One region of the Streptomyces sp. NPDC050439 genome, then DNA from elsewhere that is predicted to be linked to it. Evidence: riboswitches for the same ligand, from Rfam matches in the RefSeq annotation. Region 1 holds a riboswitch; each other region holds the start of a gene.
The links. A riboswitch is a leader RNA that binds a small molecule or an ion and turns the genes downstream of it on or off. The one in region 1 is predicted to bind cobalamin.

Region 1 (9,613 bases):
GTCAGCCCGTAGGCCTGAGTCGTTGTGCGGGGTCATGTCGTCTTCCTCGTGCGGTAGAGGACCAGGACGAACGCCGGGACGCCGATCAGGGACGTCACCACCCCCACGGGGACCTCCTGGGGGTCGAGGACCGTGCGGGCCAGCGTGTCCACCCACACCAGGAACACCGCGCCCGCGAGCGCCGTGACCGGGAGCAGGCGTGCGTGCCCGGCGCCGACCAGGGCGCGGGCCGCGTGCGGCAGGACCAGGCCCACGAAGCCGATGGCGCCCGCGCTGCTGACCAGCGCCGCCGTGAGCAGGGCCGTCACGGAAAGCAACAGCAGGCGGACCCGGGCCACATGGACGCCCAGTGTCGCCGCCGCGTCCTGGCCGAACGCGAACGCGTCCAGCGTGCGGGCCTGAGTCAGGCAGACGGCGAGGGACGCGAAGAGCACCGCCGCGCACAGCGAGACGTCCGTCCAGCCCACCCCGCTCAGCGAGCCGAGCAGCCAGAACAGGACACTCCGCGTCGTCTCCGCGTCGCCCGAGGTCAGGATCACGAACGAGGTGATCGAGGAGAAGAGCTGCATGGCCGCGACCCCGGAGAGCACCACCCTGTCGGCGCTTCCGCCCAGGCTGTGGCTGAGCAGCAGCACCAGCGCGAAGGAGACGACTGCCCCGACGAAGGCCCCCGCCGACACCGACACCACTCCCCCGCCGACCCCCAGGACGACGATCGCGACCGCGCCCGTGGACGCCCCCGAGGAGACGCCGAGCACGAAGGGATCGGCGAGCGGGTTGCGCAGCAGGGACTGGAGGACGGTTCCGCAGACCGCGAGGCCCGCGCCGCAGACCGCCGCGAGGAGCGTGCGCGGCATGCGCAGATTCCAGACGATGCCGTCCCGGATGGGCGTCAGCGTCGCCTCGCCCCAGCCGAGGTGCGCGGCGACCGCCGACCACACGTCGGGTACGGAGATGTCCGCGGGGCCGATGGTGACGGCCACCGCCACGGAGAGGGCGAGGGCGGCGACGCCCGCCGTCCAGAGCAGGACGGAACGTATGCCGCCCGCGGCGGCCGCCTTCACTTGTCGAGGCCGAACTCGCGCAAGGCGCCGGCGACTTGTTCGATGCCGTCCACCGTGCGGATGGTGGGGTTCATGGCCTGGCCGCTCAGCAGCACGTACCGCTTCTTCTTCACGGCGGTCAGGTTCTTGGTGACGGGGTTGGACTCCAGGAACTCGATCTTCTTCTTCGCGCTCTCGGCCGTCTGCGACTTGCGGGTGAGGTCGCCGATGACCAGGACGTCCGGGTCGCGGTCGGCCACCGTCTCCCAGTTGATCTGGGGCCACTCGTCGCGGGTGTCGTCGAAGACGTTCCGCACGCCGAGTTCGCGGGTGATGATGCCCGGCGCCCCGCAGCAGCCCGCCATGTAGGGCGCGTCGGAGTTGGCGAACCAGTAGAGGAGCGACGTGTCGGACGCCTTGCTGTCCTTGATCGTCTTCGTGGCTTTCGCCACCCGGCCCTTGAGGTCCGCGATCAGGCGTTCGCCGCGCTTCTCGACCCCGAACGCCTTGGCCAGGTCACGCACTTCGCCGTAGACGGTGTCCATGGTCAGCGTCTTGACGCGGCTGCCGTCTCCGTCGCCGCTGTTGTCCTTGCCCGCGCAGTCGGAGGGCGAGACGTAGGCGGGTACGCCGAGTTCGGCGAACTTGGCGCGGTCGGCGACGCCGCCCTTGCTGACCGTCGCCACGAAGGAGGCGGTGACGAAGTCCGGCTCCTTGGCGAGGACCTTCTCGAAGGAGGGGTAGCTGTCGGCGAGCCGGTCGACCTTGGCGTTGTCCTTCTCCAGGCCCTTGAGCACCGGGTCCGTCCACGTTCCGGTGCCGGCCATGCGGTCCGCGAGGCCGAGGGAGAGCAGGATCTCCGTGGAACCCTGGTCGAGGGAGACCGCTCGCTGCGGCGGCGCCTTGATCTCCGCCTTCTTGCCGCAGGAGGTGAGGGTCAGCGGGTAGCCGGCGGCCTTGTCGTCCGTGGTGGAGGTGGTCGCGGAGCCGCCTCCGCACGAGGTCAGGGTGACGGCCAAGGCCGTGGCGAGAAGAACAGACGTACGTACACGACGGGCAATGGAGGACACGAGATCCCTTGAGTCTCACGGCTCATACGCGGAGCCTGGCCTGCTTCGTCACCTCCGCCGCCCGGTGTGCGGACGAAGGTGCCAGCAGGTCTTCGGACTCGGGGATCGGCCGGGCGGGGCGCCTTCCCAGGCGTCCATGGACGCCCAGTGGCCGTGGCCCCGCCCGTTCCCCCTCACCGCTGCGCGTCAGTTCCGGATTCGCACCGGATTCCCTGGCCCTGGTGTGGGTTGACTGGCGTGCGCAAGCTATCACGCGAGGTCAGGACGGCTGCTGGGGCCTCGGTGCGCCGCGGTAGGTGCCGAAGGACCATTTGTTGCCCTCGGGGTCGGCGATCGCGAACTCCCGGCTTCCGTACGGCTGGTCCTCGATCTCGCGGATGATCTCGACGCCCGCGGTGCCGAGCCGCTGGTAGAGGTCGTCCACGCGGTCGGTGACGACGTACGCGCCGAAGGTGCCGGGCTTCAGGCACCAGGCCTGGGACTTCTCGTCGTACGAGCCGAGCATGATCGCGCCGCCTTCGGGCCAGTCGAGCTCGGCGTGGGCCACGCGGCCGCCGTCCTCGTAGACGGCGGTGCGCAGGAAGCCGACCGTGCCGACCAGGAAGTCGATCAGTGCGGGGGCGTCGTGCGCCTGGAGTGTCGGCCAGACGGCGGGGGCGCGCCCTTCAGGACTTGGGGCTGAGGCGGACTGGGGCTGCTGGTTCTGCTTCTCGGTCGTGTTCATGAGTCCTACTCTTCGCCCCCGCCATGGCTCCCGGCTTGGATATTCCGGCACTCTTCGGCCAGCCAGGCGCTGGGGCTGGCGCCGGTGTACTGCCGGAAGTCCCGCACCAGGTGGGAGTGGTCGTAGTACCCGCAGTCCGCGGCGACGCGGGCCAGGTCGGGGGCCGCGCCCGCCGCGACGGGGCGTACGACGGCGTTCCGTGCGCGCTGGAAGCGCATCAGGCGCCCGGCCTGCTTGGGGCTCAGGCCCGTCTCGGCGCGGAAGAGGGTGGTGAGGCGGCGTTCGCTGAGCGCGACGTGCCGGGAGAGCCCGCGCAGGGTGCCCACGCCCTGGTGCCGGGCCAGCCAGGCCCATGCCTCGCCGACCTCGGGCCGTACGGAGCCGGCGGAGGTGGCGGCGGCCGCACGCTGCCTCAGGTAGGCGGAGAGGGAGGCGAACCGCTCCTCCCAGCCGTCCTGCTCGCACAGCAGCTCCCGCAGCTCGGCGGCGCGGCGCCCCATCACCTCCGCGCCGGGCGTCACCAGCTCACCGGCGAGTTCCGCCGCCGGTACGCCGAACAGGGCGCGGGCGGCCAGCGGGTGCACGGCGAGCTGGATGCCCGCCTCGTGCTCGGGCCGTACGACGTACGCCGGGGACTGGTGGAGGCCGCCGAGGACGATGTCGGTGCCGATGGCGCCGCGGGTTCCGGCCTGCTCGGGGGTGGCGCCGGTGACGACGGGGCCGTCCAGCGAGAAGATCAGCGTCAGGTACGGGGACGGCAGGCCGCGGTGCAGACCCGGCCGCTCGCCCCGTGTGCGGTAGCCGACGGCGGACACCACCATGCCGTCGAGCCGCGGGGCGGCCCGCACGAACTCCCGGGAGACGGTCTCCATGTCTTCCAGTATGCGATGAGCGCCGCCATGGAGCAGGCCCGAAAGCGCGGTGGGCGTCCGTCTCCCCTACCCGCGCACGGCGGTCCCATGCCCGTTCCGTCCGGTGATGTCGATCATGGGAATCCGTGGGGCGACCTCATACGATGACCCGCCGCTCCGGACGGGGCGCAGACCGCTCTCAGGGGGCACCGAACCATGGCATCTAAGGCAAAGGGCAAGCTGGCCGTCATCGGCACGGCGGGCGCGCTCACCGCGGCCGTTCTCGCGGGGACGGCGCTCTGGCCGGGCAAGGACGCGACGGCCGCGGACGCCTCCGCGAAGTCGGCGAGGACGGCGAAGGCCGCGACGTCCGAGCTGAAGCACTGGCCGAAGCCGGTCGCGAAGAAGCTGGGCAAGGTCATCGCGAAGAACGAGGACAAGGGCGCGTACGCCGTCTTCGACGCGGACAACACGACGTACCGCAACGACCTGGAGGAGTCCCTCCTGCCCTTCCTGGAGATGAAAGGGGTGCTGACCCGCAAGTCGATGGACCCCTCGCTGAAGCTCATCCCCTTCAAGGACACGGCGAAGCACAAGGAGAGCCTCTACAGCTACTACAACCGGCTCTGCGAGGTCGACGACCAGGTCTGCTACCCGTGGGTCGCGCAGATCTTCTCCGGCTTCACGCTGAAGGAGCTCAAGGGGTACGTCGACGAACTCCTCGCCCGTGACGAGCCGATCCCCGCCGAATACTACGAGGACGGGAAGCTGACGAAGACCGAGGTGAAGCCGCCCGAGTTCTTCACCGGCATGCAGGAGCTCCACAAGTCGCTGCGCAGGCACGGCATCGAGGTCTACGTGGTCAGCGCGGCCAGCGAGGACCTGGTGCGCATGGTCCTCTCCGACCCCAAGTACGGCTACGACGTGAAGCCCGAGAACGTCATCGGCGTCGGCCTGCAGCTCAAGAACCGCAAGACCGGTGAGATCACCAGCTCCCGCAAGGAGATCGCGGAGGGCCGCTTCGACCAGAAGAAGCTCGCGGGGCATGAGCTGACGCCGAACCTGTGGGCGCCTCTGACCTGGTACCAGGGCAAGCCCGCGGCCATCAACACGTACATCGACGAGTGGAAGAAGCCCGTCCTGGTGGCGGGCGACACCCCCAAGAGCGACGGCCCGATGCTGTTCCACTCGGCGGACGTGGAGCACGGCGGGGCGCGGGTCTGGGTCAACCGCAAGGACGCGTACATGAAGGAGCTGGACGGGATGAAGCGCGAGAACGCCGACCGGCAGCGGGAGCTCGGCCAGAAGGTCACCGCGGACAAGCGGTGGCTGACGGTGGTCCCGGACGAGATCCGCTAGGCACCTGTTGCAGCTTCTGCGTCTCCGGTTTCCCGGCCCGCGGCGGTGACCAGGCCCGAGGAGATCGCCTCGGTCAGCGCCGCGTGGTCCCGGGCGTTCTGCGCGGTGTAGAGCAGCCCGAAGTCCGCTATCGCCCGGTCGAAGGTGTCGGCGCCGCCCAAGTAGGCGGCGATGGCGATGCGGTCGCCGGAGCGGGCGTGGGCGCGGGCCAGGGCCGTGCCGCAGAGGCGGGCGTAGGAGCGCAGTTCCGCGGGGGACATGGACTCGACGTCCGCGGAGCCCTTCATGTCGCGCAGCTGGCGCCAGTAGAAGGCACGGCCCTGGGGGCCCGTCATCCAGCCGAGGAAGATGTCGCCGGCCGCCTGGAGGAGGCGCTGGCCCGCGACCACGCGGTGGCCGGGATGGATGTACGGGCCCGCCGGGAGGTGTTCCTCGACGACCGAGGGGACCGCCTCCTTGATCTGGAGGAAGAGCGGGTCCCCGGCGTCGCGCCCGGCGAGCAGCACGATGTAGCAGCGGGTGCCGACGCTCCCCACGCCGACGACTTTCCGCGCGGCGTCCACGAAGTGGTAGCGGTCCAGGAGGAGTCGGCGCTCCTCGGAGAGCGTGGAGCGGTAGTCGCCGAAGATCTTGCGGAGCGCGGCGAGGTCCGCGGCGCTCACGGGTTCGATGAGCGGCGGGTCGTGGATGATGCGGCGGAGGCCGGGAGCTCCTTCGACCTTCTCGGTCAGCTTGCCGAGCGCCTGGAGGTTCGTGCGGCGGCGGGCGCGGTCCATGGCGGTCGCCGCGCGCTTGCGGTGGCCTGCGGAGCGGATGAGCGGCAACAGGTCGTGTGCGTCGGTCCGTTCGTACCAGACCGCGAGTTCACCGAGTCCGGCCAGACGTCTCATGGAGGTGCGGTACGCCGCCACCGCCGCGAGGCAGGCCACGCGTGCGGCGCCCCGCGGGTGGGCGTTGTCGCGGGACGCCACGGCGATGCTCGCGGCCAGGCGTTTGACGTCCCATTCGAAGGGGCCGGGGCAGGTCTCGTCGAAGTCGTTCAGGTCGAAGAGCAGGGCGCGCTCCGGCGAGGCGAACAGGCCGAAGTTCAACAGGTGCGCGTCGCCGCAGAGCTGGACCGTCAGGCCGGAGTCCCACTGGACGGCGAGGTCCCCGGCCATGACGGCGGCGGCGCCCCGCAGAAAGGAGAACGGGGAGGCCGCCATGCGGGCGTACCGGATGGGCAGCAGGTCCTGGACGCGGTCCGCGCCCTGCCGCTCCAGGACGGCCACCGGGTCTGCGCGGTCGGCGGAGGGTATCCACGCCCCGTGCGAGGAGCGCGAGGCACGCTTGCGGGCGGCCTTGCCCTGGCGGGCACGCTCTTGCGGAGTGGTCATCGCCCCACGCCCCTCTCCGTCGGCGGCACCCGGCAACAGCCTCCCCTCAGGAGCAGCCAATGCCGCCTCCGGCGCGTACGCATGCGGGGTACGCCGAACGGGTGACCGCGCCCGAGGTGTGCCGGTTGTGTCGGGACCTCAGCTTCCGCCCGCCACCGCCCATGCCGCCACCCTCTTGGCCAGCGCTTCTCCGGCCCGTGTCCAGACGAAGTGGTCGAGGCGGGCGCCCGCCTCGGCCACGGAGTACCGCAGGCGGGTGACGCGGGCCGCGGGCACCTTGCCGACGAGGTGGTCCAGGGCGGCCACGGGGGCCCAGGTGTCGCCCTCGACGGAGACGGCGAGGACGGGCAGCGTGAGGGTGCGCAGGGCCGCCTCGTAGTCGTGCGGGGAGCCGGGGGACGAGTAGCGGCCCGTACGCCCCTGACGTGCCCAGTCGCGCATGACGCCCTTGGGCTGGTTGCCGCCGAAGCCGAGCTGCTTTCCCGGCCACCGGCCGAGCAGCGTCGACGCGGCCGCGGTGAAGAGCCCGCCGATGAGCAGCAGGGGTCCGCGCAGGGGGCCGTACGGCCGGAAATAGACGGAGCCCGAGGCGACGAGGGCGACTCCGTCGACGCCGGGGCCGATCCCCAACGCGGCGTGTATCAGGCCCAGTTGTCCGCCCATGCTGTGGCCGAGGAGGTACAGCGGTGACTCCGGGCCCAGTTCGGCGCGTATCGCTTCGACGACCGCGACGAGGTCCTGCTCCACGATCGTGCCGTATCCGTGGTCGAGGGCGTCCGCGTCCGTCACGCGCGGGGTGCTCTCCCCCTGGCCCCGCATGTCCACGGTCAGGGCGGTGAGCCCTTCGGCGTTCAACTGGCGTGCGAACGCACGGTAGTAGCGGGCTGGGGTGCCCATGGCGGGGAGGATCAGGACGGCCGGCGCGGGGCGGGGCGATGCCTCGCTCCCGCGCAGGCCCCGGACGGGAAACCTTGCCCCGTCCGGGAGTTGGGCGGTGACGAGCAGCGGCAGTTCGTCCGCGGGCTCCTGCTGGGCGGGGGCGGATTCCGGCTGAGTCATGCGGACAGCATGACCCACGCCCACGGGCGGCGGCCCTTGGGCCCCCGCCCGTGCGCCCGCGCGCGCGTCCGTTCAGCGGCTGTACCGCATCAGGGCGCGCACCATGTGGCAGGTGATGTCCGACGGCGGGTGGATTCCCACGTCCTCCGCCATGCTCCGGATCCTGGTGTTGTTCGCTTGGTTCGCCAGATAGACGCCGGAGTCGAGCAGGGCTATCGCGAGGCGCATGGCCTTCAGGCGCCGGTTGTGCGTGATGTACCACTCGCGCGGCCGTCCGGCCGGGAGCGGTCGCTTCTCCAGTGGTGCGTACGTCGGGTCGATGAACACGGGCCGGGAAGCGTTGCGCTTCGACTTCGATGTAAGTGCGGCAGCGGGCACAGGCATCCTCCTGTCGCGATCAGGACCCCCGTCGGGAACCCTCGAACATTGCTTCAATTCTACTGCCAGGCACTGACAATCGCCGCTGGCCAGACGGCCTTTGAGGCCATGGGGCGGGTGGGTCTTGGGTGGGGCGCGGGTAGCGTGTGGGGTATGGAGATCTGGATCAATCCCGCTTGCTCGAAGTGCCGCAGCGCGCTCACTCTGCTCGATGCCGAGGGCGCCGACTACACCGTCCGCCGCTACCTGGACGACGTCCCCACCGAGGACGAGATCCGCGCCGTCCTGGAGCGGCTCGGCCTGGAGCCGTGGGACATCACCCGTACCCAGGAGGACGCCGCCAAGGAGCTGGACCTGAAGGACCGTGAGGCCTGGCCGCGCGACGCGTCGGGGCGCGACCGCTGGATCACGGCGCTCGCCGAGCACCCCAAGCTCATCCAGCGGCCCATCATCACCGCCGACGACGGCACCGCGGTGGTGGGGCGCACGGAGGAAGCGGTGCGGGACGCGTTGTCCCGGTAGTCGCGTTGTCCCGGTAGTCGCGGCGGTCTCGCGTGAGACGGCAGCGGCAGCGGCAGATGACGGGCGACTGATGTGCCGCCTCCGGCAAATCGTTACATACAGCCCCATACGGTTGGGCACTCCCCGAAAGGAGTGCACCCGTGCGGAAGCTGACGTCCGGAGGTGTCTACGGGACCATCCTCGCGAGCGCGCTCGTCGCGGCCCTGCACTCGGAGAAGCAGGCCTACACCCCCTTCTACGACGCCGCCTGGATCATGGTCACCGCGGGCACGGCCGCCCTCGCGCATGGCTACGCGCATCACATGTCCACGCACCGGCCCGGGTCGGGCCTGCACCGGTGGCGGCAGCTGCTGCGGGAGCTCATGGACGAGTGGCCGGTGATCGTGGCCTGCTGGCCCACCGTGGCACTGCTCGTCCTCGCCGGGACCTTCGGCTGGCCCGAGCCGCCCGTCACCTACTCCGCGCTTCTCCTGAACGCGGCGCTCCTGTTCGGCTGGGGCACCTTCGCCGCGCGCCGGGCCGGCTACCGGCGCCGCTCGGCCGTGCTGCTCGGCATGGCCGACGCCACGATCGGGCTGCTGATCGCGGCCGCCAACGCCGTCATCAAGTGAGGGCCCTTGGCGTGAAGTGGGCCACATCCACCGCAGGTAACACGGGGTTCACATTCGAGCAATGGACGGGAAATCGCGCGTTGGCAGGCTGCGCGACATCACCACGGCACCGCAGCACCCGCACGTTCTGCGCCGTACCGAGCTTTTAGAGGATGGGCCCCGTGACCTTCAAGGCTGAGTACATCTGGATCGACGGCACCGAGCCGACCGCCAAGCTCCGTTCCAAGACGAAGATCATGACGGACGGCGCCGAGCTCCCGAACTGGGGCTTCGACGGATCCAGCACGAACCAGGCCAAGGGTCACGCATCCGACCGCGTGCTCAAGCCGGTCTTCACCTGCCCGGACCCCATCCGCGGCGGCGACGACGTACTCGTGCTGTGCGAGGTCCTCAACACGGACATGACGCCGCACGAGTCCAACACCCGCGCCGCGCTCGTCGAGATCGAGGAGCGGTTCGGCTCGCAGGAGCCCATCTTCGGCATCGAGCAGGAGTACACCTTCTTCGAGGGCGACCGCCCGCTCGGCTTCCCCGTCGGCGGCTTCCCCGCCGCGCAGGGCGGCTACTACTGCGGTGTCGGCGCCGACGAGATCTTCGGCCGTGACATCGTCGAGGCGCAC
Region 2 (9,613 bases), on a different contig from region 1:
ACCTCGCCAAGTACGACCTCTGGGACCGTTACGACTTCGACGGCGACGGCGAGTTCAACGAGCCCGACGGGTACATCGACCACTTCCAGATCGTCCACGCGGGCGAGGACGAGTCGGCCGGCGGCGGCGCCGAGGGCGAGAACGCCCTGTGGGCCCACCGCTGGTACGCGTACGGCAACGACGCGGGCAACACCGGCCCCTCGAACAACAAGGCGGGCGGCACCCAGATCGGCGACTCGGGCATCTGGGTCGGCGACTACACGATGCAGCCGGAGAACGGCGGCCTCGGCGTCTTCGCCCACGAGTACGGTCACGACCTGGGCCTGCCCGACCTGTACGACACCTCGGGCAAGGGCGAGAACTCGGTCGGCTTCTGGTCGCTGATGTCAGCCGGTTCCTGGCTGGGCACCGGCAAGAACGCCATCGGTGACCTGCCCGGCGACATGACCGCCTGGGACAAGTTCCAGCTGGGCTGGCTCGACTACGCCAAGGCCAAGGCCGCGACGACGTCCGAGCACAAGCTGGGCGTCTCGGAGTACAACACCCGCCACCGTCAGGCGCTCGTCGTCGACCTCCCGAAGAAGGCCGTCACCACCACGGTCACCAAGCCCACCGAGGGCTCCAAGCAGTGGTGGAGCGACCAGGGCGACGACCTGAAGAACACCCTGACGCGCTCGGTCGACCTGACCGGCAAGTCCAAGGCCGAGCTCTCGCTCGACGGCTGGTGGGACATCGAGGCCAACTACGACTACCTCTACACCGAGGTGTCGACGGACGGCGGCGCCAACTACACGCCCGTGGACGGCACCGCGGACGGCAAGCCCATCACGCGCGACGCCGGCGACAAGCCCGCGTTGACGGGTGCCTCGGGCGCGTACAAGAAGCTCGCGTTCCCGCTCGACGCGTACGCCGGCAAGAAGATCGACGTCCGTTTCCGTTACTCGACGGACGGCGGCGCGGGCGGCAAGGGCTTCGCGGCCGACGCCCTCGCGATCACCGCGGACGGCGCCAAGGTCTTCGAGGACGGCGCCGAGGGCGACGACAACGGCTGGACGGCGAAGGGCTTTTCGCGCATCGGCGAGTCCTTCACCAAGAAGTACGACCAGTACTACCTCGCCGAGAACCGCCAGTACGTCTCGTACGACAAGACCCTGGAGAACGGCCCGTACAACTTCGGCTTCTCCAAGTCCCGTCCGGACTGGGTCGAGCACTACGCCTACCAGACCGGCCTGATGGTCTGGCAGTGGGACACCTCGCAGAAGGACAACAACACCAGCGCGCACCCCGGCGAGGGCCTGATCCTTCCGGTGGACGCGCACGCCAAGCCGCTCAAGTGGGCGGACGGCACCCTGCTGCGGAACAAGATCCAGCCGTTCGACGCGCCCTTCAGCAAGTACGCGACCGACAAGTTCACGCTCCACAACGCGGACGTCGCGCTGAAGATCAAGTCCCAGAAGGGTGTCCCGGTCTTCGACGACCACAAGGGCACCTACTGGTACAAGGAGAACCCGACGGGAAGTGTCAAGGTCACTGACACCAACACCCAGATCAAGATCGTGAAGCAGCCGAAGGATGGCTCCTCGATCACGGTCCAGGTCGGCCCCTCCAAGAAGTAATCAGCGTTATCGCAGGTCAAGCCATGATCGGCCGTCGCCCTCTAGCGGGCGGCGGCCGATCGTGTTTAGGTGCGTCCTGTGGATTTCTTATTGACACAGGGTCCGGCTAGGGGCTCTGTGCGTCGTCTCACGGGGGTGTGACCAGCCATGTCCGCAGGAGGTTTCAGCAAGCTGCCGAACGGCAGCGTGGTGGTGGCCCTGACCTTGCCGAACCCGGCTCTGGGCGGCGGCAGCGTCCGCATGATCGTCCATGCGGTGAACCGCGCGAGGGCGCTGACACGCCTCAGGAACCTCGGCATGCGGGCCGTCTATCTGCGGGGCAACGCGGAGCCGCCGACGCCGGACGAGATCACGGCGGTCCTGCATCACCCGGACGGACTGATATGGCGTACGGCGCCGGACGCTGCGGCTGAGCTCTGGCATCCGATTCGCGCGCTGAAGCGGCAGGCGCTTCAGGGGCAGAGACCGGCTGACCTGTCCCTGCGGGCCGGTGGGGGCTGATCGCGCAGTTCCCCGCGCCCCCTACGGGCCCGCGGCCCTCACGGGCCTAGACCACCGGCTTGCCCGTCAGGTCCACCCCCGCCGCCCGCAGCTCCTCCACGGCCCGTTCTGTCGTCTCCTTGGAGACGCCGGCCGTCAGGTCGAGCAGGACCGTGGTGCCGAAGCCCTCGCGGACCGCGTCGAGGGCCGTGGCGCGCACACAGTGGTCCGTGGCGATGCCCACCACGTCCACCTCGTCGATCTTGCGGGCCCGCAGCCAGTCGGCCAGCGAGACGCCGTTCTCGTCGGCCCCCTCGAAGCCGCTGTACGCGGCCGAATAGGCCCCCTTGTCGAAGACCGAGTCGATGGCCCCGGAGGCCACGGCCGGCGCGAAGTTCGGGTGGAAGCCGATCCCCTCCGTGCCCGCCACGCAGTGCGGCGGCCAGGAGCGGACGAAGTCCGGCCGCTCGGAGAAGTGGTCGCCCGGGTCGATGTGGTGATCACGGGTGGCCACCACGTGCCGGTAGCCCGCGGGCGCCTGCCCGATCAGCTCGGTGATCGCGGCGGCCACGTCGGCACCCCCTGCGACCGCGAGGCTGCCGCCCTCGCAGAAGTCGTTCTGCACATCGACGACGATCAGGGCGCGGCGCATCGGGTGTCCTTCGGCTCGGCAAGACTCGGGGGAGTGGGGGACTCGGCCGGATGAACCGAGCGTAGAGACTTCGCACGCGAAGCGGGAGAGGGCGTTCGAACGCCCCTTCTCCGCTCCGGCGCACAATCAGATGTATTCCGTCGGGATGACGGCCTCGCCCTTCGACAGCTGAGTGGCAGAGAGGGGCAGCCGGGCCCGCGCCGCCGCGTGCCGCTCGCGCACGGTGTCCAGCGGCTCGCGCGCCACCACCTCACCGCCCTTGACCAGCTCGACCTGGAGCTGGTGGTCGGCGAGCTCCACCGGCACCGCTCCCGTGCCGATCACCTCGGCCTCGGCGACCCCGTGCTCGTCGGGCCGCCGCGCGGCCCACTTGCGACCGCCCATCGACGACTTGGCGCCCATCGACTTCTTGGCCACCGGCTCCAGCGGGGCCTTCGGGTCCGCCGAGTGCGCGCGGGCCACCAGCTTGTAGACCATCGAACAGGTCGGGTGCCCGGACCCGGTGACGAGCTGCGTGCCCACGCCGTACGCGTCCACGGGTGCCGCCGCGAGCGAGGCGATGGCGTACTCGTCGAGGTCGGAGGTGACGACGATCTTCGTCCGGGTCGCACCGAGCTCGTCCAGCTGGTCGCGCACCCGGTGGGCGACCAGGAGCAGGTCACCGGAGTCGATGCGCACGGCGCCGAGCTCGGGCCCGGCGACCTCGACGGCGGTGCGGACGGCCTCCGTCACGTCGTACGTGTCGACGAGCAGGGTCGTGCCGGGGCCGAGCGAGTCGACCTGGGCCTGGAAGGCGTCACGTTCGTTGTCGTGCAGCAGGGTGAAGGCGTGGGCCGACGTGCCGACCGTGGGGATGTCGTAACGGAAACCGGCCGCGAGGTCGGACGTGGTGGTGAAACCGCCGACGTACGCGGCGCGCGAGGCGGCCACGGCCGCCAGCTCGTGCGTGCGCCGTGCGCCCATCTCGATCAGCGGGCGCTCCCCGGCGGCCGAGGCCATCCGGGAGGCGGCGGCCGCGATCGCCGAGTCGTGGTTGAGGATGGAGAGGATCACCGTCTCCAGGAGCACGCACTCCGCGAAGGAGCCCTCCACACGCAGGAGGGGAGAGCCGGGGAAGTAGACCTCGCCCTCCGGATAACCCCAGATGTCGCCGCTGAAGCGGTACGAGGAGAGCCACTGGAGGGTCTCCTCGTCGACGACGCGGCGCTCGCGCAGGAAGCCGATGACGTCGGCGTCGAAGCGGAAGTTCTCCACGGCGTCCAGGACCCGGCCGGTCCCGGCCACCACTCCGTAGCGGCGCCCCTCGGGCAGTCTGCGCGTGAAGACCTCGAAGACGGAGCGCCGGTCGGCCGTGCCGGCCTTCAGCGCGGCCTGCAGCATCGTGAGCTCGTAGTGATCCGTGAAGAGCGCGGTCGACGGAACATCCACCGGCAGCCCAAGGTCCGCTGTGTTCATACGAAGGATGCTACCCCGCATCTCGTCACTCTGACGATTTCCTGAGTCCATTTGTGCGAGGGCCCCCTGCGGGTGGCAGCATGGGACAAGTGAGTACGGCTCCCGCAGAGATCACCCGCCCGGAATCGGCCGAAGAGACCTTCGCCGTCCCGGAGCCCGACGTCCCCTGGATCACGCTCGTCCACAACGACCCGGTCAACTTGATGAGTTACGTGACCTATGTGTTCCAGTCCTACTTCGGGTACTCGAAGGAGAAGGCCACGAAGCTGATGATGGACGTGCACCACAAGGGCCGCGCGGTCGTCTCCACCGGCTCCCGCGAGGAGATGGAGCGCGACGTACAGGCCATGCACGGATACGGGCTGTGGGCCACCCTCCAGCAGGACCGGAAGTAGCGACACATCTGATGCCAGGACAATTCGAAGCCATCCCCGGGGGCGGCGCCGCCGTCGCGCTCGACGAGGTCGAGATCTCGATCATCCGCTCCCTCGCCGTGCAGCTCCTGGAGCTGATCGGCCCGGGTCCGGCCGAGGACGCCTCGGACGACCCCCTCGCGGAGCTGTTCGCGGAGGGCCCGAGCGAGCCGCCCACCGACCCCGTCCTCCAGCGGCTGCTCCCGGACGCGTACGGCGGCCCCGGCAGCGAGAAGGCCGATGAGGACGAACTGCGCGCCTACTCGTCGGAGTTCAGGCGCTTCACCGAGAACGACCTGCGGGCCAAGAAGCGCGACGACGCCCTGGTGGTGATCCGCTCCCTGGACGCCATGACGTCCAAGGGCGAGGGCGGCGCCGTCCTGAAGCTGTCCGCCGACGAGTCGCGGCACTGGCTCGGCGCGCTCAACGACCTGCGCCTGGCGATCGGTGCCCGCCTTGAGGTGACGGACGAGGACGACACGGACCTGCTCTACCAGCTGCCGGACTCCGACGCCCGCAAACCGATGGTGATGGCCTATCTCTGGCTCGGCGGCCTTCAGGAGACGCTGGTCGGCACGCTGATCGGTTAGAAGTCACACGGTCGCACCCGCAAAGTCGATGTATGTAGCAGCCGTTACCCCCCGTTCGCTCATCGGACGCTCAAATCCGGATAACGATCGCGTCACTTCAATGCGCACTTTTGACGCGCCAAGGGAATTTTGTCCGGTTCTTCTCGTGGCATGGGCCACACGCGCCACGGCCGATCACTGTTGCGGCCGTGATAAATCTTCACGACCACTCGGTGACGCCACCCATGTCACCGATGGCGCTCGGGCCGGCAGACCGCCGGTAGCACTCCATCCATATCCGGGGGGATCAGGACCTGATCCGTGGCCATACGCAGACTGCGGGCACGGATCAGCGTGGAGAAAGGCGTCACCATGACCTCAGTGCAGGTCGAAGAGCATCACGACGGCAATGAGGCCGACGGAACGGGCGGTTCGTCCGGTACGTCAGGCGAGGGATATCAGCGCGGGCTCGGCGCCCGGCAGATCCAGATGATCGCGATCGGCGGTGCCATCGGCACCGGCCTGTTCCTCGGCGCGGGCAAGGCCATTCACAAGGCCGGTCCGAGCCTCATCCTGGCGTACGCCATCGCCGGCCTTGTCATCTTCTTCATCATGCGCGCCCTGGGCGAGCTGCTCATGTACCGCGCGGTCTCGGGCTCCTTCTCGGAGTACGCGCGTGAATTCATCGGCCCGTTCTTCGGGTACGTGACCGGCTGGACGTACTGGCTCTTCTGGGTCGTCACCGGCATCACAGAAGTAACGGCAGCGGCCCAGTACATGCAGTACTGGACACACGACGCCATCCCGCAATGGGCGTACGCGCTGATCTTCACGGTCATCCTGTACGGCGCCAACCTGATCTCGGTGAAGCTCTTCGGCGAGCTCGAGTTCTGGTTCTCGATGGTCAAGGTCACCGCGATCATCGGCATGATCCTCATCTGCGCCGGCATCCTCACCATCGGCTTCTCCGACGCCGGTGACACCGCGTCCGTCTCCCACCTGTGGGACCAGGGCGGGTTCTTCCCGAACGGCATCGGCTCCACGCTGATGACGCTGCAGATCGTGATGTTCGCCTTCCTCGCCGTCGAGCTCGTCGGCGTCACCGCGGGCGAGTCCAAGGACCCGAAGACCGTCCTGCCCAAGGCCATCAACACCGTGCCGTGGCGCATCGCCGTCTTCTACGTCGGCGCGCTCGTCATGATCCTGTCGGTCGTGCCGTGGACCTCGTTCCAGCCGGGCGTCTCGCCGTTCGTGGCGGCCTTCCAGGAGATGGGCCTCGGCATCGGGGCCGCGATCGTCAACTTCGTCGTCCTGACGGCCGCGCTCTCCTCCTGCAACTCGGGCATGTACTCCACCGGCCGCATGCTGCGCGACCTCGCGCTCAACGGCCAGGGCCCGAAGTTCTTCACCAAGCTGACGAAGAACGGCCTGCCGCTGGTCGGCACCACCTTCTCCGCCGCCCTGATGCTGGTCGGCGTCTGGATCAACTACCAGTGGCCGGGCGAGGCGTTCAACTACGTCGTCTCCTTCGCGACCATCTCCGGCATGTGGGCCTGGATCATGATCCTGGTCTGCCAGATCAAGTACCGCCGCAAGGCCGACCGCGGCGAGCTGCCGCAGTCCACCTTCCGGGCCCCGGGCGCCCCGTACACGAGCTGGTTCGCGCTCGCCTTCATCGCGATGGTCATCGTCATGATGGGCATCGACGAGGACGCGCGGATCTCGCTCTACGCGGCTCCGGTCTGGGCCCTGATCCTGGGCATCGGCTACCTGGTCATGCAGAAGCGCGACCCGCAGTCCGAGGTCGGCGGGAAGACCGAGCCGCAGGACGCGGCGAAGTAGTCCTCAGCACCTGATCCCAGCATGTGGGCCGGTCCGTACCACTCTTCGGTACGGGCCGGCCCTTCTGCTTATCCTGGCTGCCATGCTGACCCTGACCCAGGCCCTTCACGACCAGATCGTCGCGCACGCGCGCCAGGACCACCCCGACGAGGCCTGCGGTGTGGTCGCGGGCCCGGAGGGAACCGGCCGTCCCGAGCGCTTCATCCCGATGCTGAACGCGGCACGCTCGCCCACGTTCTACGAGTTCGACTCGGGCGACCTCCTCAAGCTCTACCGCGAGATGGACGACCGCGACGAGGAGCCGGTGATCGTCTACCACTCGCACACGGCGACCGAGGCCTACCCCTCGCGCACCGACATCACGTACGCCAACGAGCCGGGCGCCCACTACGTCCTGGTCTCCACGGCCGACACCGACGGCGCCGGTGACTTCCAGTTCCGCTCCTACCGGATCGTGGACGGCGAGGTCACCGAAGAAGAGGTGAAGGTCGTCCAGGCATACTGAGCCTCACCTATGAGGCGGCAGGACCCAGGAAGCCGGTGCGAGTCCGGCACGGTCCCGCCACTGTGACCCCACCCCTCGCGGGTGGGGCAGTCAGGAACTGACCTGCCGCCTTCTTCTCCCACGACGCAGGGGACGCGGAAATCCCCTGGAGGAGGCGCTCAGCCATGCCCCGCCCCATACGCGTGCTCATGACCGCGGCCCTGCTGCTCCCGCTCGCCGCGTGCTCGTCCTCCGACGGCACCGACTCGAAGCCGGAGTCCAAGGCCCCCGGCTTCCCGTACACGGTCACGAACTGCGGCGTGAAGACGACGTACGAAGCACCCCCCAAGCGCGCCGTGACGATGAACCAGCACGTCACGGAGGTGATGCTGGAGCTGGGCCTGAAGGACCGCATCGCGGGCACGGCATACCTGGACGACAAGGTCCTGCCGAAGTACGCGAAGGCGTACGCGGACACCCCGGTCCTCGCCAAGGAATACCCCTCGTACGAAAAGCTCCTGGCCGCGAACCCCGACTTCGTCTACGGCGGCTACACGAGCGCCTTCCAGGCAGGCGAGGGCCGCAGTCGCGAAGCCCTGGCCAAGTCCGGCATAGAGAGCCGCCTGAACGTCGAGGGCTGCGCCAAGAAGCCGGTGTCGATGGACGACGTCTACAGGGAGGTCCGCGAGGTCGGCAGCACGTTCGGGGTGCGGGCGCGGGCGGAGAAGTGGGTGACCGCGGCACAGCGCGAACTGGCGCGGACGGAGGCGAAGTCGAAGAAGCCCGTCCCGGTCTTCGTCTACGACAGCGGCGACAAGTCCGCCTTCACGGCGGGCGGCCGGGGCATCGGCAACGACATCATCGAGCGGGCGGGCGGCCGCAACGTCTTCGCCGACCTGGACAAGTCCTTCGGCGACGCGTCCTGGGAGTCGGTGGTCGACCGCAAGCCCGAGGCCATCGTGATCCTCGACTACGGCGGCACGACGGTGGCCCAGAAGAAGAAGCGCCTCCTGGACGACCCGGTCCTGGCGGATGTCCCCGCCATCAAGAACAAGCGCTTCGCGGTACTCCCGCTGTCGGACGCGGTGGCGGGGGTAAGGGCCCCGGCAGCGGTGGGGAAGCTGGCGGACCAGCTGTGAAGGGCAGCAGAACCCAGCCCGTCCGGCGTTTGAGGACGAACTCGGCGGAGCCGGTGATGGACGGCAACCAGTCCGGGGTCCGGGGCGGAGCCCCGGTTTCGGGAAGGGGCGGGATCGGGGAGAGCCCCGCCAGGGACCACCACCCGCACCCACGACGGCGCTACGCCATGGTCACGGCCACGCTTCTCGCAGCCCTCGTGGCGACGAGCATCGCCGGTCTGGCCCTGGGATCGGTCCGGATACCCGCCTCGGAGGTCATGGAGATCCTGCGGGGCGGCGCCGACCCCTCCCCGTTCCGCACCATCGTGCTGGACGTCCGCCTCCCCCGGGTCCTGCTCGGCGCAGCCGTAGGCGCGGGACTGGCCGTCATAGGCACCGTCCTCCAGGCCCTGGTGAGGAACCCCCTGGCCGACCCCTTCCTCCTCGGAGTCTCCTCCGGCGCCTCCGCCGGAGCCGTCGCCGTCATCGTCCTGGGCAGCGTCTTCGGCCTGGGAGCGGGCCTGGCCACCACCCTCACCATCCCGGCCGCGGCCTTCGCGGGAGCCCTGCTCTCGCTCCTCGTCGTCTACACGCTGGCAAGATCAGGCGGCGGCGGATTCGCCACCGGCCGCCTGATCCTGGCGGGGGTGGCCGTCTCGTACGTCCTGGCCGCCCTGACCAGCCTCATCCTGATCACCGCCGACAGCGCCGACCATCTCAAGGAAGTCCTGTACTGGACCCTCGGCGGCCTCGGCAGCGCCCGCTGGGACATGCTCGCCCTGCCCGGCGTCGCACTCATCCTCGGCACCGCACTGCTCGTCGCCCTCGCCAGGCCCCTGGACCTCCTCCTGGTGGGGGAGGAGGGCGCCACCGTCCTCGGCCTCGACACGGCCCGCTTCCGCGCCGCCGTCTTCGTCCTCGCCTCGCTCCTGACCGGCGTGCTCGTCGCGTACAGCGGCGCCATCGGCTTCGTCGGCCTGATGG
Region 3 (9,613 bases), 490 kb from region 1:
ATCCAGCGGGGGTTGACCACGCGGGCCCGGAAGACGCGGTGGGTCTCCTCGCCCAGGGTCCGCGTCTTCACCTGGTCGGGGGTCGCCGAGTCGCCGACGTACGCCTCGGGGGACTCGCCCGTGAGGTGCCGCACCATGGCGACCATGCCGCCGTGGTACTGGAAGTAGTCGTCGGCGTCCACCAGGTCGTGTTCGCGCGTGTCCACGTTCTTCGCGGCGACGGCGATGCGCCGGAACGCGGTCTCCATGTCGCCGCGCGCGGCCTTGCCGTCGAGCCCGCGCCCGTAGGCGTAGCCGCCCCACACCGCGTACACCTCGGCGAGGTCGGCGTCGCTGCGCCAGTTCCGCGCGTCGATCAGCGGAAGGAGGCCCGCGCCGTAGGCCCCGGGCTTCGAGCCGAAGATCCGGGAGGTGGCCCGGCGCCGGTCACCGTGCTCGGCGGTGTCCTCGTCGGCGTGCGCCCGCACGTAGTTGGACTCCGGGGCTTCGTCCAGCTCGGCCACGGCCCGCACCGCGTCGTCGATCAGGCCGACGACGTGCGGGAACGCGTCCCGGAAGAACCCGGAGATCCGTACGGTCACGTCGATGCGCGGCCGGCCGAGCTCCTCCACCGGCACGATCTCGAAGCCCGTCACGCGCCGGGACGCGTCGTCCCACACGGGACGGCAGCCGAGCAGCGCCAGGATCTCCGCGATGTCGTCGCCCTGCGTGCGCATCGCCGACGTGCCCCACACGGTCAGGCCGACCGACTTCGGGTAGGCGCCGGTGTCCGCCAGATAGCGGGCGATCAGCGAGTCGGCGAGCGCCTGGCCGACCTCCCAGGACAGCCGCGAGGGAATCGCCTTGGGGTCGACGGAGTAGAAGTTGCGGCCGGTCGGCAGCACGTTCACGAGTCCGCGCGTGGGCGACCCGGAGGGCCCGGCCGGGACATAGCCGCCGTCGAGCGCCCGCAGGATGTGCCCGATCTCGTCGGTCGTCCGCGCGAGCCGCGGCACGACCTCCTCGCAGGCGAAGCCCAACACGGCCACGGCGGGCGGCAGTTCGACACCGACGGTCTCGCGCACCAGCTCACGCACCGCGCCGAGCTCCCAGCCGCGCTCCTCCATGCCCTCGGCGAGGCGGCGGCACAGCTGCTCAAGGAGGTCCAGTGCGTCCGCGCCGGTCCGGGCGGGCCCGTCGACCAGCGACGTCAGGCCGTCCGCGACCTTCACCGCCGCGCCCGGCTCGGCGAGCAGCTCCTTCTCGCTGAGCCCGAAGTGCTCGGCCAGGCAGGCCCGCAGGCCGGGCAGGGCGTTGGCCTGACCGCCCCACACCTGGGAGGCCCGCAGGACGGCGAGCACCAGATTGACGCGCGCCTCGCCCTCGGGGCCACCGCCCAGGATGTGCAGGCCGTCGCGGATCTGCACGTCCTTGATCTCGCACAGATAGCCGTCGATGTGCATGACGAACTCGTCGAAGGCGGTGTCGTCGGGCTGCTCGTCCACGTGCAGGTCGTGATGGAGCTCGGCGGCCTTCACCAGCGTCCAGATCTGCGCACGCACGGCGGGGGCCTTCGTCGGGTCCAGGTCGCTGACCAGCGCGTACTCGTCGAGGAGCTGCTCCAGCTTCGCCAGGTCCCCGTACGTGTCCGCGCGCGCCATCGGCGGCACCAGGTGGTCCACCACCGTGGCGTGCCCGCGGCGCTTGGCCTGGGTGCCCTCGCCGGGGTCGTTCACGATGAACGGGTAGATCAGCGGCAGCTCGCCGAGCACCGCGTCCGGGGCGCAACCACCGCTCAGGCCGAGGCCCTTGCCCGGCAGCCACTCCATCGTGCCGTGCTTGCCCATGTGGACGACTGCGTCGGCGCCGAAGGACATCTCCAGCCAGCGGTAGGCCGCCATGTAGTGGTGCGAGGGCGGCATGTCGGGGTCGTGGTAGATCGCGATCGGGTTCTCGCCGAAGCCGCGCGGCGGCTGGATCATCACGACGACGTTCCCGAACCGCAGCGAGGCGAGCACGATGTCGTCGCCGTCCACGTACAGGTTGCCGGGCGGCTCGCCCCACGCCTCCAGCATGCCGTCGCGCAGCTCCGGGTCCAGCGTGTCGAACCACGCCCGGTAGTCGGCGAGCGGCACGCGCGCGGGGGCGGCGGCCAGCTGCTCCTCGGTGAGCCACTCGACGTCGTGGCCACCGGCGTTGATGAGCCGGTGGATCAGTTCGTCGCCGTTGTCCGGGTGGCCCTCGACGACGTACCCGGCGTCCCGCAGGGAGTCGAGCACACGCACTGCCGACGCGGGGGTGTCCAGGCCGACCGCGTTGCCGACGCGCGCGTGCTTGGTCGGGTACGCGGTGAAGACCAGGGCGAGCTTCTTCTCCGCGTTCGGCTTGTGCTTCAACTGGGCGTGGCGCAGGGCGATTCCGGCGACGCGGGCGGCGCGCTCGGGGTCGGCCACGTACACCGGTACGTCGTCGGGGCCCTGCTCCTTGAAGGAGAACGGCACGGTGATGATGCGGCCGTCGAACTCGGGGATCGCGACCTGCATGGCCGCGTCCATGGGGGAGAGCGCGGCGTCCGACGCGTCCCACGTGGCACGCGACGAGGTCAGGCAAAGTCCTTGCAGGACAGGGATGTTGAGGTCGGCGAGGGCGCCGATGTCCCAGGCCTCCTCGTCACCGCCCGCGCTCGCCCCCGAGGCGTGCGTGCCGCCCGCCGCGAGGACGGTGGCGACCAGCGCGTCCGCCTTCCCGAGGATCTCGTACAGGCCGGAGTCGGCGCCGCGCAGCGAACCGCAGTACACGGCAAGGGCGTTGGCGCCGCGCGCCTCGATCGCGTCGCACAGCGTGTCGACGAAGCCGGTGTTGCCGGAGAGCTGGTGCGCCCGGTAGAAGAGCACACCCACGGTCGGCCGGCCCTCGACGTACGCGCGTGTGCCGTGCACCCCGTACTCGGGCATCTTCCGCGGCTCGGCGCTCTGCCGTTCGTGGGCGTCACCGGAGCGCGCGTGCCCTGCCGCGAGGACGTCCTCCTTGAGGAACCGCGCCAGCTCACGCAGGTTCTCCGTGCCGCCCTCGACGAGGTACCGCAGCGCCTCCGCCACGGACCCCGCGTGCACGGTCGACTCCGCCATCAGCTCCGCGTCCGGCACGGATTCACCGCCGAGCAGCACCGTCGGGATGCCGGCCGCCTTCAGCGCCGCGAGCCCGTCCTCCCACGCCCGCTTGCCGCCGAGCAGGCGTACGACGGCGATGTCCGCGCCCTCGACCAGCGCGGGCAGCTCGGCCTGCGCGTCGACCCGGGTCGGGTTGCCGATGCGGTAGGGGGCGCCGGAGGCACGGGCGGCAAGAAGGTCCGTGTCGGCGGTGGACAGAAGCAGAACGGTCATGAAGGTGCCCCCGGTGCGATGAAGGGGAGACCGGCGGGTGCGCCGGTCTCGATCAGGCTGAGCAGCGCGTCCGTGTCCGCGTGTTCTTCGATCAGGTCGCCGAGCAGGTCGAGCTGCTCCTCGCGCAGGACGCCGAAACTGGTGTCGGGCGCGGGCACGAAGCGGCGCCCGGCGGCGCGGGCGACCTCGGTGAGGAAGCGGCGCCGGAACGCGTCGGACTCCAGGGAGCCGTGCCAGTGCGTGCCCCACACCTCGCCCACGCGGCAGCCGTCCAGGAAGGCTTCCCCGCCCAGGACTTGAGCGACACCGTGATGGATCTCGTACCCCTCGACGGGTTCGCCCAGGGCCGTGCCGACGGGCCGCGCGAGGGTTTTCTCGCGCTCGAAGCGCACGCGCACGGGCAGCAGACCGAGCCCGTCCACGGCTCCCGCCCGCGACTCGACGTCGTCCTCGATGTGCTCCCCGAGCACCTGGAAGCCGCCGCAGATCCCGAGGACGGGCCGCCCCTCGGCGGCCCGCCGCGCGATGGCGTCGGCGAGGCCGCGCTCGCGCAGCCACTCCAGGGCGCGCACGGTGCCGCGCGTGCCGGGCACGACCACGAGATCGGCGTCGACGAGTTCCTCGGCCCGGTCCACGAACCGCACGACGACGCCGGGTTCGGCGGCCAGGGCGTCCACGTCCGTAAAGTTCGACATGAGCGGAATGGCGCACACAGCGACCCGCAGCACGTCCTCACCGACCGGGGGAGCGACGACGGACTCCCGTACGGCACCCCGCAGGGAGACCCGCAGGCCGTCCTCCTCGTCGATGCCGAGGCCGTGCTGGAACGGCAGCACACCGAACGTGCGCCGCCCGGTGAGCCCGTGGAGCATGTCGAGCCCGGGTTCGAGCAGCGAGACGTCGCCCCGGAACTTGTTCACGAGATATCCGGCGACCAGCTCCTGGTCCTCGGCGCTCAGCAACGCCGTCGTCCCGAAGAAGGAGGCGAACACGCCCCCGCGGTCGATGTCTCCCACCACGACCACGGGGAAGCGGGCGGCCCGCGCGATCCCCATGTTCACGATGTCCGTACGCCGCAGATTGATCTCGGCGGGACTGCCCGCGCCTTCGCAGATCACGGCGTCATAGCTGCCCCGAAGTTCCTCCAGGCATCCCACGACGGTCGACAACAACGCTTGCTGCCGCCCTCCGTGGTAGCCGCGCGCGCTCATCTCGCCCACGGGCTTGCCCATCAGGACGACCTGGCTGCTGCGGTCGCTGCCCGGCTTGAGCAGCACCGGATTCATCAGCGCGGTCGGCTCGACCCGGGCGGCCTGCGCCTGCATGGCCTGAGCGCGCCCGATCTCGGCGCCCTCGCGGGTGACGAAGGAGTTGAGGGACATGTTCTGCGCCTTGAAGGGCGCGACGGAGACGCCCTTGCGGGCCAGCCACCGGCAGATCCCCGCGGTGACGACACTCTTGCCCGCGTCGGACGTGGTTCCCGCGACGAGGAGTCCACCACTCATGAGGCCCTGCCTTTCCGTATGGTGCTCACGGCCGCGGCGACCCCGAGAGCAAGGAGACCGACCCGCCGCGACAGCTTCACGGCCCGCTCGATGTCGGCGACTTGCACGCCCCGCCCGCCGCCGTTCAGGACCGGCCGGTGCTCCACGCGCCCCGCGTACGAGAGCGTCCCCCCGAGCCGTACGCCCAACGCCCCCGCGAAGGCGGCCTCGACGGGCCCGGCGTTGGGGCTCGGATGCTTGGCGGCGTCCTGGCGCCAGGCGCGCACGGCGCCCTGCGGCGCGTCCCCGGCGGCCGCCGCGAGCACGGCGGTGAGCCGTGCGCCCGGCCACCCCAGTACGTCGTCGAGCCGGGCGGAAGCCCACCCGTAGCGCCGGTACTTCGCGGACTTGTGCCCGACCATGGCGTCGAGCGTGTTGACGGCGCGGAAGGCGACGAGCCCCGGCACGCCGCCCAGGGCCCCCCACACCAGGGCGCCCACCACGGCGTCGGACGTGTTCTCGGCGACGGACTCCACCACGGCCCGCGCGATGCCGTCGGCGTCCAGGGCCTGCGGATCACGTCCGCACAGATGCGGCAGCCGCTCCCGGGCCACCTCGATGTCCCCGGCGGCGAGCGCCCCGCCCACGGCCCGCGCCTCACGCCCGAGCGAGGTCCCGCCGAGCACGGCCCAGGTGGTGGCGGCGGTCAGCGCGACGGACGCGGCGCGTGAGTCACGTACAAGAGAAGAGAACAGAGCGGCGGCGCCTGCCGCGCCCCCGACGCACACCACGGCGTGCAGGGCACCCCACCCGCGGTGGTCACGCCACAGGACACGCTCGACGGCACCGGCAGCCCGCCCGAACGCGGCGACCGGATGCCCGCGACGAGGATCGCCGAGGAACAGATCACCGAGAAGGCCGGCGGCGGCGCCGTACGCGAAGTCGCGATCGGCACGCATGGCTTCAGCCGGTCGCTGTGCCGAGAAGTGAGCTCACGCTCGGGAACTGGTCCGGCAACGGGCGGCCGCGCATGGCGATATGTCCTCACTCAGGGTGTCCGCGCCCTGGTTCGACGTGATCGGCGGCGAGAGTTCCTGGCTTCCGAGGAGTCAGCTCCTCGATGACAGTGGCGGGACCGCGCCGGATTCACACCGGCTTCCTCTCCTGCTGCCGTATTGGCTCCGGCAGTCCACCACGCCCACGAACGCCCGTCAACTTGCCGTTGACCTGGGACGGGAGAGTGTGCGGAGGCCCACATGGGACCGGTTTTTCCCTAGGCTCCGAAATTGAACTTTCCTAGACTGGGACACGACATCCAGAGAGCGGTCCGCGAGTGGTTGGGCCCGGGTCGTGACGTGCTGTGGTGGTTCACGGGGGTCCGCTGGGCCCCGCAAGATCACGGCACTATCGTGCAGCGGCGTGGGCGAAGAATGACGACACGGACTTGCGTCGAGGGACGCCGGCTTTCTGGCAGGGGGAGGTCGGCGTGGCCGATGGAAGTTCATCTGGGTGCCTCTGGCGCAGGAGCAGCTACAGCGGGGATTCTGGACACTGCGTCGAAGTCGCTTTCGTGCGGAAGGCGGTGGTCGTCCGTGATTCGCAGAACCCGTCAGGGTCACGCGTCGTCTTCTCCGTTGAGCGCTGGCAGGCGTTCCTGAGCGCCCTCGTCGGCGCGGGGGGAGAGGGAAGGGGAGCAGGATGACTGAGCATCATCTCGCCGAGTTACGGCAGTTGGCGCGCGGCGGGCACGGGGAGAGGCGTAGGACTCCGGCGGTTGTGGCCGCGGTGGTGTGTGTGCTGCTCGGCGCGGCGGCGGCCCTGGTGGGTGCGGTGGTTTCCCTGCTGGTGGAGAGTACGGCCGCGCGACTTGCCACCTGGGGTTTCGCGGCTGCGGTGACCGCGGTGTCCGTAGGGTTGTGGTGGGGGTCCGCCGATCTCAGGAACGGTCGTCGGCCGTAGGCTCGGGACGTTGGGCGGGCACCACGGCCCGGCGGTCGTCGCCGAGCGTCGGCGTGGCCGTCCCGGTCTCCGAGAGCAGTTTGGACAGCTGACGGCTCAGTGCGACCACGGGGGCCATGACGCCGCTGATCACCGAGAAGACCGTCCAGAAACCCGTCAGGTTCAGGGCGCTCAGAAGGATGAGCATTCCGGCGAGCGCGAGCAGCAGGACGACTATGCAGCCGGTGCAGTTGCGGATCTTGGTTCGGTACAGCCGGGCGTGGTCCTCCGTGCGGTTGTGATCCAGCATGTTCATCACCAGCGCACCGAACGGGTTGGTCATCGCCTCGCGGACGAGCTGGTTGTACGTGGGGTCGTCGGCCGGTGACCGGCCGGGGGCGGGGGCGCCCGCCGAGGGTCCGACAGGAGCCGCACCCGCACCCGCACCCTGCGCACCAGCCGTGCCGGTGTTGCGCCACGGTGCCTGCCCGATGGCCGTGAGGATCCCCCGCCACCACTCTCGCAACGCGGGCATATGGCCCCTCCTCGCTCCCCGGGCTCCTCGTGCCCGGCAGATCAGCTGCTGTCGATGCCTTCCCTGATCCGCTGGATCAGGGAGATCGCCTTGTCTCCGCTGTACGCGATCTCGCGGAGGGACTCGAAGCACTCCTGGTGGCTCACGATCAGCTCGTGGTCGTCACGGATTGACTGGTTTCCTTGGGCTTCCAGGTAGAGCAGGTCCTCGTCGTCCGAGAATCCGAGCAGGATGAAGCTGCTCAGGGTGGAGTAGTGGGCGCCTGCGGTGAAGGGCAGTACCTGCAGGGACACCTTCGGGCGTTCGGACATGGTGATGAGGTGCTGCAGCTGGGCGCGCTGTACGCGTGACCCGCCGACCTGGCGGTGCAGTGCGGCCTCGTCGATGACGAAGAACGTCCACGGTGGGTTCTCGCTTTCCAGAGCGCGCTCCTGGCGCGCTGTCCGCAGCTCCACGATCCGCCGCGCCCGTGCCTCGTCGACGCGTGGGGCGAGGAGCGCCATCGCGTAATCGTCCGTCTGCAGAAGGCCGGGGACGATGATCGGGTTGTACGTGCGAAAGGATGCGGCGGCGCTCTCGTATCCCAAGTACTGACTGAACTGCGGGCCGATGACGTCGTGGTACTGGGCCCACCAGCTCGGCCCCTTGGAACCGCGGGCGGCGTCTTCGAGCTCCGCGGCGAGCGCCGGGTCCGTCACCCCGTACTGCTGGAGCAGGGCGCGCAGGTCGGTGACCGAGAGGCTCACCGTTCCCTGCTCGATCCTCATGATCTTTGAAAGTGACCAGTCGAGGGCCTGGGCGGCATGGCCCTGTGACTGCTTCGCGGCCTCGCGCGCCTTGCGCAGTGCGATGCGAAGCCTGCGGCGGTTCAAGCTCGGGTCGACATCCCTCGGCATGGTGGCTCCTCGCTGTCGTCGCGGCTGTTTCGATTGATGACATAAGGCAGAGAGCCATATGTGCAGCCGACGCTAGCAGACAGCCTGATGCCATTATGCCATATGTCACTTCGCCGCATCGCATGCGCTCGTTCGCGTGAATGAGGGGGCGCGCGGACACGCAAAAGCCGGGTGGGACGCACCATGAGGTGCGTCCCACCCGGCTTATGTGCCAGCTCGATTCGCCGTCAGGCGACGATCAGATAGATCCCGTACGCCACGGCCGCCGCGCAGAGCGCGAAGCACGCGTACGCGCCCGTGCGTGCCGCCGCGGCGCCGCCCGTGGCCGATGAGGCGCCGGACGTGGCCGCCTCGTGCTTGGAGAGGCCGACGATGCCGAGGGTGAACAGGCCCACCAGGGCCACCGTCACCGCGAGGCTGACTCCGAAGACGGAGCCGAGGGCTGCCCAGTCGATGTCCATGCTGACTCTTCCTTACACCGTGGCGGGCCGGGCGGGGTCCGCCACGGTGCTGGTCGGGGCCGCGATGGTGGCCTTGACGAAGTCGACGTCCGCGTTCGCCACGGCCGACCCGGTGGGGGGCGGTGTGACGGCGGCCATCGCGGTGGTCACGACGCCGGCGGGCTCGTCGGCGGCGGGGCCGCCGATCTCGTCGTCGGCGACGTTCGTGTGGTCGACGGCGTTGCGCCGGGAGAGCACCCAGATCACGGCCGAGCCGGCCACGAGGAGCGCGGCGGTCACCGCGACGCCCCAGGGGCCCTGCTTGGTGAGGAACTCCGCGCCCGCGCCGACCAGACCGGCGGCCGGCAGCGTCAGGCCCCAGGCGACGAACATGCGGGTCGCCGTGGACCAGCGGACGACGCCGCCCTTGCGGCCGAGGCCCGCGCCCATCACGGCGCCGGAGCAGGACTGGGTGGTGGAGAGCGAGAAGCCCAGGTGCGAGGAGGCCAGGATGACCGTCGCTGCGCTGGTCTGGGCGGCGAAGCCCTGCTGCGGCTGGAGGTCGGTGAGGCCCTTGCCCATGGTGCGGATGATGCGCCAGCCGCCGAGGTAGGTGCCGAGCGCGATGGCGACACCGGCCGAGACGATGACCCACATCGGGGGGTTGGCGCCCGGGTTCAGGACACCGCCGGTGACCAGGGCGAGCGTGATGATGCCCATGGTCTTCTGCGCGTCGTTCGTGCCGTGGGCCAGCGAGACGAGGCCCGCGGAGGCGATCTGGCCGACGCGGTAGCCCTTGGCGGTCGCCTTGGTCTCGGTGTTGCGCCCGATGCGGTACGTCAGGCGCGTGGCCAGCGTCGCGGCGAGACCGGCCACCAGGGGCGCGGCGATCGCGGGGAGCAGGATCTTGGTCACGACGGTGCCGCCGTCGATCGACGACCAGCCCATCGACATGACC

Region 2: another riboswitch for cobalamin. It lies ahead of AB0I66_RS31920 (ABC transporter substrate-binding protein); the one in region 1 lies ahead of AB0I66_RS15500 (ABC transporter substrate-binding protein).
Region 3: another riboswitch for cobalamin. It lies ahead of AB0I66_RS13390 (cobalamin biosynthesis protein); the one in region 1 lies ahead of AB0I66_RS15500 (ABC transporter substrate-binding protein).

The regions. Positions count from the first base shown of each region.
Region 1 covers NZ_JBFAJT010000003.1:547,017-556,629, forward strand. Annotated here, with positions in the region: gene AB0I66_RS15490 (ABC transporter ATP-binding protein) at 1-36, opposite strand, end outside; gene AB0I66_RS15495 (iron chelate uptake ABC transporter family permease subunit) at 33-1,064, opposite strand; gene AB0I66_RS15500 (ABC transporter substrate-binding protein) at 1,061-2,113, opposite strand; cobalamin riboswitch at 2,179-2,365, opposite strand; gene AB0I66_RS15505 (VOC family protein) at 2,373-2,837, opposite strand; gene AB0I66_RS15510 (helix-turn-helix domain-containing protein) at 2,843-3,709, opposite strand; gene AB0I66_RS15515 (haloacid dehalogenase-like hydrolase) at 3,905-5,047, shown strand; gene AB0I66_RS15520 (DUF2252 domain-containing protein) at 5,044-6,423, opposite strand; gene AB0I66_RS15525 (alpha/beta fold hydrolase) at 6,562-7,482, opposite strand; gene AB0I66_RS15530 (hypothetical protein) at 7,555-7,860, opposite strand; gene AB0I66_RS15535 (arsenate reductase family protein) at 8,014-8,382, shown strand; gene AB0I66_RS15540 (hypothetical protein) at 8,523-8,993, shown strand; gene glnII (glutamine synthetase) at 9,155-9,613, shown strand, end outside.
Region 2 covers NZ_JBFAJT010000008.1:347,626-357,238, reverse strand. Annotated here, with positions in the region: gene AB0I66_RS31960 (immune inhibitor A domain-containing protein) at 1-1,616, shown strand, start outside; gene AB0I66_RS31955 (hypothetical protein) at 1,764-2,117, shown strand; gene AB0I66_RS31950 (isochorismatase family protein) at 2,164-2,748, opposite strand; gene AB0I66_RS31945 (nicotinate phosphoribosyltransferase) at 2,875-4,203, opposite strand; gene clpS (ATP-dependent Clp protease adapter ClpS) at 4,284-4,598, shown strand; gene AB0I66_RS31935 (DUF2017 domain-containing protein) at 4,610-5,206, shown strand; gene AB0I66_RS31930 (amino acid permease) at 5,558-7,027, shown strand; gene AB0I66_RS31925 (M67 family metallopeptidase) at 7,110-7,532, shown strand; cobalamin riboswitch at 7,496-7,653, shown strand; gene AB0I66_RS31920 (ABC transporter substrate-binding protein) at 7,697-8,650, shown strand; gene AB0I66_RS31915 (iron ABC transporter permease) at 8,818-9,613, shown strand, end outside.
Region 3 covers NZ_JBFAJT010000003.1:60,807-70,419, reverse strand. Annotated here, with positions in the region: gene cobN (cobaltochelatase subunit CobN) at 1-3,362, opposite strand, end outside; gene AB0I66_RS13395 (cobyric acid synthase) at 3,359-4,867, opposite strand; gene AB0I66_RS13390 (cobalamin biosynthesis protein) at 4,864-5,805, opposite strand; cobalamin riboswitch at 5,912-6,055, opposite strand; gene AB0I66_RS13385 (DUF397 domain-containing protein) at 6,207-6,548, shown strand; gene AB0I66_RS13380 (hypothetical protein) at 6,783-7,319, opposite strand; gene AB0I66_RS13375 (helix-turn-helix transcriptional regulator) at 7,361-8,215, opposite strand; gene AB0I66_RS13370 (hypothetical protein) at 8,443-8,676, opposite strand; gene AB0I66_RS13365 (inorganic phosphate transporter) at 8,689-9,613, opposite strand, start outside.